DNA from 3 places in the Pseudarthrobacter sp. YAF2 genome. Region 1 is predicted to be linked to each of the others. Evidence: riboswitches for the same ligand, from Rfam matches in the RefSeq annotation. Region 1 holds a riboswitch; each other region holds the start of a gene.

The links. A riboswitch is a leader RNA that binds a small molecule or an ion and turns the genes downstream of it on or off. The one in region 1 is predicted to bind S-adenosylmethionine.
Region 2: it holds a riboswitch for S-adenosylmethionine, as region 1 does, so the genes downstream of both, AB4Y79_RS15745 (aminotransferase class V-fold PLP-dependent enzyme) here and AB4Y79_RS16440 (cobalamin-independent methionine synthase II family protein) in region 1, are expected to answer to the same signal.
Region 3: it holds a riboswitch for S-adenosylmethionine, as region 1 does, so the genes downstream of both, metX (homoserine O-acetyltransferase MetX) here and AB4Y79_RS16440 (cobalamin-independent methionine synthase II family protein) in region 1, are expected to answer to the same signal.

What each region holds. Positions count from the first base shown of each region.
Region 1 covers NZ_JBFRDA010000015.1:111,774-114,715, reverse strand. The annotation lists gene AB4Y79_RS16450 (DUF1508 domain-containing protein) at 1-80, opposite strand, end outside; gene AB4Y79_RS16445 (adenylosuccinate synthase) at 339-1,628, opposite strand; SAM riboswitch class I at 1,899-2,003, shown strand; gene AB4Y79_RS16440 (cobalamin-independent methionine synthase II family protein) at 2,017-2,942, shown strand, end outside.
Region 2 covers NZ_JBFRDA010000014.1:202,917-205,858, reverse strand. The annotation lists gene AB4Y79_RS15745 (aminotransferase class V-fold PLP-dependent enzyme) at 1-1,164, opposite strand, end outside; SAM riboswitch class IV at 1,202-1,315, opposite strand; gene hisN (histidinol-phosphatase) at 1,457-2,281, opposite strand; gene rsgA (ribosome small subunit-dependent GTPase A) at 2,326-2,942, opposite strand, start outside.
Region 3 covers NZ_JBFRDA010000010.1:1,961-4,902, forward strand. The annotation lists gene AB4Y79_RS11735 (bifunctional o-acetylhomoserine/o-acetylserine sulfhydrylase) at 1-1,259, shown strand, start outside; SAM riboswitch class IV at 1,359-1,474, shown strand; gene metX (homoserine O-acetyltransferase MetX) at 1,487-2,602, shown strand; gene AB4Y79_RS11745 (alcohol dehydrogenase catalytic domain-containing protein) at 2,725-2,942, shown strand, end outside.

The DNA.
Region 1 (2,942 bases):
ATGACCGACCCGTCGGGCCCCAGCAGCCGGAACCTGTAGAGCAGCTCCGGATCAAGAAAAACTTCAAAGTTTCCCGCCACGGCATGTCCTTCCGGTCTGGTCTCTTCAACCGGCGACGGCTCTCTGCGGGGTGCATCCCTGCACCGCCAAAAGCATGTTGGAACCGTCCGCTGATCAGTTCAAATGGTGTTAACGAGTCTGGTTGCGGCGCCTGCAGGCGTACAAGCCCCGCCGCGTTAAGCCTGTGTAAATTACAGCCCACCCCGGCAAACGCCAACGGCGGCCCACCTGCAAAAGGTGGGCCGCCGCCGTCGTCTGCCGTGTTCCGGACGAACGTGTCAGTCGTTGATGAGGTCGTTCACCACGATGGTCTGGTCGCGGTCCGGGCCAACGCCAATAGCGGAGAACCGGGTTCCGGACAGCTTCTCCAGCGCCAGCACGTAGTTCCGGGCGTTTTCCGGGAGGTCCGCGAGGGTGCGGGCAGCGGTGATGTCCTCGGTCCAGCCGTCGAAGTACTCGAAGATGGGCTTGGCGTGGTGGAATTCGGTCTGCGTCATGGGCATCTCGTCGTGGCGGACGCCGTCAACGTCATAGGCCACGCACACAGGGATCTGTTCGATGCCGGTGAGCACGTCCAGCTTGGTCACGAAGTAGTCCGTGAAGCCGTTCACGCGGGACGCGTGGCGGGCCAGGACGGCGTCGTACCAGCCGCAGCGGCGCGGGCGCCCGGTGTTGACGCCGAACTCACCGCCGGTTTTCTGCAGGTACATGCCCATCTCGTCGAAGAGTTCGGTGGGGAACGGGCCCGCACCCACGCGGGTGGTGTAGGCCTTGATGATGCCGATGGAGCGGGAGATTCGGGTGGGACCGATGCCGGAGCCCACTGATGCGCCGCCCGCGGTCGGGTTTGAGGAGGTCACGAACGGGTAGGTTCCGTGGTCGACGTCCAGGAACGTGGCCTGGCCGCCTTCCATCAGGACGACCTTGCCCTCATCCAGGGCGGTGTTCAGGACCAGCGTGCTGTCGATGACCAGCGGGCGGAGGCGGTCGGCAAAGGACAGGAAGTACTCAACGACCTCGTCCACCACAACACCGCGGCGGTTGTAGACCTTAACCAGGAGTTCGTTCTTCTGGCGGAGCGAGCCTTCCACTTTCTGGCGAAGGATGGACTCGTCGAAGACGTCCTGGACACGGATGCCCAGCCGGGCCACCTTGTCCATGTAGGCGGGGCCAATGCCGCGGCCGGTGGTTCCGATGGCGCGGCTGCCGAGGAAGCGTTCGGTCACTTTGTCCAGCACCTGGTGGTACGGGGCCACCAGGTGGGCGTTGGCGGATACGCGCAGCCGCGAGGTATCGGCGCCGCGGGCCTGGAGTCCGTCGATCTCCTGGAAAAGGGCTTCGAGGTTCACCACGCAGCCATTGCCGATGATGGGAACCGCGTTGGGGCTGAGAATGCCTGCCGGCAGCAGTTTGAGTTCGTACTTTTCACCGCCTACGACGACGGTGTGCCCGGCGTTGTTGCCGCCGTTGGGCTTGACGACGTAATCAACACGGCCGCCCAGAAGGTCGGTGGCCTTGCCTTTTCCTTCGTCGCCCCACTGGGCTCCTACGATCACAATTGCTGGCATGGGATCCTCCCCCATTCGTTCGGGCTGCCCGGGTCCGGCCGCGGGGAGCGGACCTGCGCAGCGCCGTTCATGAGAATGCCCCGAACAGACCGGCCTTCGCCAGACCGCAAGGCGGCGCAGCGACGCAAGAGTTCCGGGGCTCTTACCACCCAAGTTTAGCGGATCAGGCACTTTGTCCACTCGATGGGCCCGCCGCGGCCTCGCAATGGCGGTCCGCCACATTCTGAACCGCATTTGCCCCTGACCACGCTCCTGGATTTAAGTGGGAGTGGACCATCCGGAGCGGCTGAGAGACCTGGCTCAATGACGCCGCAGCAACCACGGTCCGGCAGGAAAGCTGCCGGCCGAAGGTGCTACTGCCAGGACCGATGGAAAGGAAGATTCCAGCATGCCCCTGAACACCGACCACATTCGCGCCACCCACGCCGGGTCCTTGCCCCGCACGCCTGAACTTATCGCGGCCAACACCGCCAAAGAATCCGACGGCATCACTCCAGCGTTCCTGGAGCTCCTGGAAAACTCCGTTGTGGACGTGGTCCAGCGCCAGAAGGACCTGGGAATCGACATCCCCAACGACGGCGAGTACGGGCACACGATGTCCAACTCCGTTGATTACGGGGCCTGGTGGAACTACTCCTTTGCCCGGCTCGGCGGCTTGGAGCCGACCAACGTGGACCGCTGGGCAGAAGCCGAAGTCCGGCGTTCCTCCCCCGGGAACGTTGTCCTGACGTCATTCCCCGACCGGCGGGACCGGCAGGCGTTCAACGAGGCGTACAACGACCCTTCCTCAGGGATCCTGGCGCACCGAAAGAGCGTGTCCCAGCCCAAGATCGCCGGGCCCCTGACCTACACCGGCCATGACCTGGTGGCCTCGGACATCAAGAACCTGAAGACCGGGCTCGCCGCGGCCGGTCTCACTGAGGGATTCGTGGCCTCACTCTCCCCCGGTTCCTGCGCCCGCGTAGCCAACGAGTACTACAAGAGCGATGAGGAACTTGTCTACGCCTGCGCCGATGCCATGCGCGAGGAATACAAGGCCATCATCGACGCCGGCCTGACGGTCCAGCTCGATGATCCGTCCCTGGCCGAAAGCTGGGACCAGATCAACCCGGAGCCGTCCCTGGAGGACTACCTGAAGTTCATCCAGCTGCGCGTGGAGGCCACCAACTGGGCGTTGCGGGACCTCCCGCAGGAACAGATCCGGCTCCACGTTTGCTGGGGCTCCTGGCACGGCCCACACACCACGGACATCCCGTTCGCTGACATCGTCGGCTCCGTACTTCAGGTCAATGCCGGCGCATACTCCTTCGAGGC
Region 2 (2,942 bases), on a different contig from region 1:
GCGTCCGTCACGCAGGCCCACGCCGTGCTCCGCCGCAAGGTAAGCGGCCACCAGCCCGGCGTCGTAACCCGCAACCGAGAAATTGACCACACCGATGGTGTCCGTTTCCGGATTGGTGTCCTTGAAGATCTGGTGGACCGTCACGCCGTCGATGCCCTGCAGGCCCTCCACCAGGAACGAACGGATGGCCGATTCGTGGGCATGCCACCGGGCCTGGTCCAGTTCGGCGATCACCTGGGTGGCGCGCGCCAGGGTGGCTGCGCCAAGCACGTTGGGTGAGCCGCCCTCGTGGCGGGCCGGGCCGGTGGCCCAGCTGACGCCGTCGAGCCTTGCTTCCTTGACGGCGCCGCCGCCGGCAAGGTGGGGGACACCGGCGTCCAGCCAGTCCGGACGTCCCACCAGGACGCCTGCGCCGAACGGTGCGTAAAGCTTATGGCCGGAGAACGCAAGGTAATCGACGTCGTCCGTGCTGATGTCCACCCGCCGGTGCGGGGCGAGCTGGGCGGCGTCCACCACAATCCGTGCGCCGTGCTGGTGCGCCAGTGCGGCCAATGCCCGGATGGGGAGGATCTCGCCGGTGACGTTGGCGGCGCCGGTGACGGCCAGCAGGCTGACCCCGCCCTGCTCCAGTTCAGCGCGGACGGCCTCCAGCGTTCCGCTGATGGTGTCGGCGGCGACGATGCTGCGGTGCGGGACGCCCTGCCACGGCAGGAGGTTGGCGTGGTGTTCGATGTCCAGGTACAGGACATCTCCGGCGGGGTGGCCGCCGGCCAACGGCAGGCAGCCGGCCAGCAGGTTCAGCGAATCGGTGGTGTTGCGGGTGAAGATGACCGAATCGTCGGGGCGGCCGCCCACGAAGTCGCGGACAATGCTGCGGGCGTTTTCATACACCGAGGTGCTGATCTGGGATGCATACCCTGCGCCGCGGTGGACACTCGCGTAGTAGGGAAGGATCTCGTTCAGGTATGCGGACACCACGGACAGTGCCGGGGCGGATGCGCCGTAGTCGAGGTTTGCGTAGCGGACGTGGCCGCCGGAAATCAGGGGCGCCTGGATCTCGGCGCCGGTCACCGCGGCGAGGGGCCGGCCGGCGATGGCCTGGCGCGGATCCGGCGCGGCTAAGTTGTCGATGGCGGACTGGGGGGAGACGGTGGCAGTTGTCACAGAGACCTCACTTGGATACAGGACTCCGGCATGCTGGAATCCGCGCTTGCCGTATCCGCTCCGGACCGGCCTGGTCGTCACCCGGGGCACCCCACCGCGAATGGAGGGTTGCCGGCCAGCAAACCGGGGTTTTGCGCTGGCACTCGTGACCTGGATAAAAGCGTAGAACATGGGGTGGCCAGGACTAAAGCCGCGGCAATTGTTAAGGCCTTTGTTACGTCCTGCCGAAGAAACGGCCGCGGACGCCCCCAAAAGGAGGCGTCCGGCGTCGTATTATTCGATTCTTCCGCGGTCAGGGAGCCTGCTGCAGGAGGTCGTCGAGTTCCGGGTTCAGTCGGTGCAGCACCTCTGAGTGCAGGATCGAGTTCGTGGCCAGGGCATTGCCGCCGAACGGGCCGTCCTCGCCTTCGAGGGAGGTGAAGCGGCCGCCGGCCTCCACCACGATCGGCACCAGGGCAGCCATGTCGTACAAGTTCAGTTCGGGTTCGCAGGCGATGTCCACCGAGCCTTCGGCCACCATGCAGTAGGACCAGAAGTCCCCGTACGCCCGGGTCCGCCAGACGTCCTCCGTCAGGCCCAGGAACTCGTCAAGGTTTCCGCGTTCCTTCCAGCCGCCCAGGCTGGAGTAGGAGAGGGAGGCGTCGGACAGGTTGGAGACGTTGGAGACCCGGAGCCGGGTGGCGGCGGCCAGGGACCTGCCCATGTAGGCGCCCATGCCTTTGGCCGCCCACCAGCGCTTGCCCAGTGCCGGTGCGCTGACGACGCCCACCACGGGCTCGCCCTCGTCCACCAGGGCGATCAGCGTGGCCCACACCGGGACGCCGCGGACGAAGTTCTTGGTCCCGTCGATGGGATCAATGATCCAGCGCCGCGAGCCGTGGCCGGTGCTGCCGAATTCCTCGCCCAGGACTGCATCGCGGGGCCGGGAGCGGGAGAGCTGGCCGCGGATGGCCTCCTCGGCCGCCTTGTCGGCGTCGGTGACCGGCGTCAGGTCCGGCTTGGTCTCGACGTGGAGGTCCAGGGCCTTGAAGCGGCTCATTGTCTGGTCATCCACGGAGTCGGCCAGGACATGGGCCAGGCGCAGGTCATCGTTGTAACTCGAAGCGGGTTGGATCATGGTTCCAAACTACCGTCTGCGGGCGTTTCTGCCGGGAGAACGCGTCAGTTGACGCTGCCGAGCTCCTTGGTTTCCTGTGCTTCCATCCTCGGGTCCGCGCCGAGCAGCCTCCTTAGGGACGCCAGCCGGGCCGGTCCCGTGGGGCCGGCGTGCCCGCCGTTCACCCAATCATCCAGCCCGCAGTTAACCGCCGTTGCCGTGTGTTTGCAGCCGCGCTCGCAGTTTTCGATGCCGGGGGAGAGGTCCGGGAATGAGCGCAGGATCCTGTCCGGATCCACGTGTGCCAGGCCAAAGGAACGGATACCCGGGGTGTCAATGATCCAGCTGCCGGGCGGCGCGTCCGCCAGCCGCAGCGCCAGCGCCGACGACGACGTGTGCCGGCCGCGCCCGGTGACCGCGTTCACCCCGCCGGTGGCCCGCTCCGCACCCGTCAGCGCGTTGACCATGGTGGACTTGCCGACGCCGGAGTGCCCGAGCATGACAGTGACCGTGCCGTCGAGGTGGGCGCGAAGGGCTGCCACCGCGGCGCTGTCCAGCCGGGCCGAAAGGCCGTCGTCGGACCTGGCGTCGATCCCCGAAGCCTGCGCGTCCGCGGTCTTGCTGATGATCACCGGGAAGTCCAGGTGCGTGTAGTTGGAGAGCAGCTCCGCTGGGTCCTTGA
Region 3 (2,942 bases), on a different contig from region 1:
GAGCCCGCGCACTGCCCATCTACCAGACCACGTCCTTCGTGTTCCCGAGCGCCGAGAGCGCAGCCAACCGTTTTGCCCTGGCTGAACTGGCGCCGATCTACACCCGCATTGGCAACCCCACCCAGGATGCTGTGGAGCAGCGGATCGCCAGCCTCGAAGGTGGCCTCGCCGCTTTGCTGCTGAGCTCCGGCCAAGCCGCGGAGACCTTCGCGGTCCTGAATATCGCAGAGGCCGGGGACCACATCGTGGCCAGCCCCAGCCTGTACGGCGGCACGTACAACCTGTTCGCCCACACCCTGAAGAAGTTCGGCATTTCGGTCACCTTCGTGGACGATCCGGACAACCTGGACCAGTGGCGCGGGGCTGTGCAGCCCAACACCAAGCTGTTCTTTGGCGAGGTGGTTTCCAACCCGCGCCAGGACGTCCTGGATATCGAAGGCATTTCCGAGGTGGCACACCAGGCAGGCGTTCCCCTGATCGTGGACAACACCCTTTCCACTCCCTACCTGATCCGGCCGCTGGAATGGGGTGCGGACATCGTGATCCACTCCGCCACCAAGTACCTGGGCGGCCACGGCTCAGCCATCGCCGGCGTCATTGTCGACTCCGGCAAGTTCGACTTCGGCAAAGAGCCCGAGCGGTTCCCCGGCTTCAATACCCCGGACCCCACCTACAACGGCCTGGTCTACGCCCGCGACCTCGGCGCCAATGGTGCACTGGGTGCCAACCTTTCCTACATCCTCAAAGCCCGTGTCCAGCTGCTGCGCGACCTCGGCTCGGCGGTCTCCCCGTTCAACGCCTTCCTGATTTCGCAAGGCCTGGAAACGTTGAGCCTGCGGGTGGAACGGCATGTTTCCAACGCCACGGAAGTGGCGCGTTGGCTGGAGGCAAGGGACGACGTCGAATCGGTCGCCTACGCGGGGCTTCCGTCCAGCCCCTGGTATGAGCGTGGCCGCACGTACGGCCCCAAGGGGACCGGCGCCGTCGTCGCCTTCAACCTGGCCGGTGGCGCGGAGGCGGGCAAGCGCTTCGTCGACGCCCTTGAACTGCACTCCCACGTGGCCAACATCGGTGACGTGCGCTCCCTTGTCATCCACCCGGCGTCGACCACCCACAGCCAGCTCTCGCCCGAGCAGCAGGTGGTGGCCGGGGTCAATCCCGGGCTGGTCAGGTTGTCGGTCGGCCTGGAGCACATCGACGACATCCTGGCTGACCTTGAAGCCGGTTTCCGCGCGGCCAAGGGCGCCGCTGACGCCTGATTGGCAGCACGCGGCGGCACGGGCGGCCGGCAACGCCGGGAAGTCACAACCAGTCACACTCTTGGCCTGGGGTGGGGGGTGTTTCGTACACTCGAACCAGGTCATGAGTGCCAGTGACAGCCCCGGCTTGCTGGCCGGCAACCCTCCTTCCGCGGTGGGGTGCCCCGGGTGAAGACCTGGCCTGCCGGTCAAATGACGGCAGGCAAGCGCGTAGAAGAGGTCTTGCCATGACGGTTACCGTCGCCCGAACCACCATTCCCGAACACGGAGTTGTCCGCTACGCCTCCATTGGAGGACTCGAGCTGGAGGGCGGCGGCTACCTGCCGGATGTCACCTTGGCTTACGAAACCTGGGGCACGCTGAATGCGGACGGCAGCAACGCCATCCTGATCGAGCATGCCCTGACCGGCAGCACCCACGTGACTCGCGGCGACACGGACGAAGAGGGCTGGTGGGAACAGTTGGCCGGTCCCGGCGCTCCCGTGGATACCGACCGTTTCTTCGTGGTGTCCATCAACATCGTGGGCGGTTGCTACGGATCCACGGGCCCGTCCTCGCCAGCCCCGGACGGAGCGCCGTGGGGGTCGCGGTTCCCGCTGGTCACGCTGCGGGACAGCACTGTTGCGGAGGCCCGGCTGGCGGATCAGCTGGGCATCGGGAGCTGGTACGCCGTCCTTGGCGGTTCCATGGGCGGCGCCCGCGCCCTTGAGTGGGCCGTGACCTACCCCGACCGCGTGCAGCGCTGCGCCGTCATCTCCGTCGGGGCTGCCAGCACGGCCGAACAGATCGCTTTCGCCCAGGCCCAGACCCTGGCCATCCGCCAGGACCCGAATTTCAACGGCGGCGACTACTACGGCGGCCCGTGCCCGGAAGACGGACTGGCCCTGGCCCGGCGCATCGCCCACATCACATACCGGTCCGCCGCGGAACTGGAAGGGCGGTTCGGCCGGGAACCCCAGGCGCCGGAGTCGCCCCTGCGCGGCGGATTACTGGCAAACCGCGGCCGCTACCAGGTGGAAAGCTACCTGGATCACCAAGGCAGCAAGCTCGTCCGACGCTTCGACGCAAACAGCTACATCGCCCTCACCGAGGCGCTGATGAGCCACGACATCTGCCGGGGACGGGGGCCACTGGCCGAAACGCTGGCATCCTCCACCGCCCGGTTCTTCGTCGCCGCCGTGGACTCCGACAGGCTCTATTTCCCGTCCCAGTCCCGCGAATTGGCGCAGGCGCTGCCCGGCGAGGTCGACGTACATATGATCCAGGCACCAATAGGCCACGATGGCTTCCTGACCGAGATCGGGCAGCTGGGACACCAGCTCCGGACCGCGTTCCTGGTCTAGCAGCGCTCGCCGCATCCCGGCTGCGGGCGGCGGCGCCACCATTCGGTACCCACCACGGGGCTGCCGACGCGGCGGTGCCGCAGTGCAGGCGCCCCGGACGCGAAGTACGGCATGATCGTGCCATGAAAGCCGCCGTCCTTTACTCCACCGTTCCCGCTGTTCCCGCCCCCGGAAGTGCACCGGGGAAGCGCCGCTACGCCGACGCCAAGCCCCTGGTGGTGCAGGAACTGGACCAGCCGCAGCCGCGCGCCGGGGAGCTTGGGGTTGCCATCACGTACTCCAGCCTGTGCCATTCGGACCTGTCCGTGGTGGACGGCTCCCGGGTCCGGCCGCTTCCGAT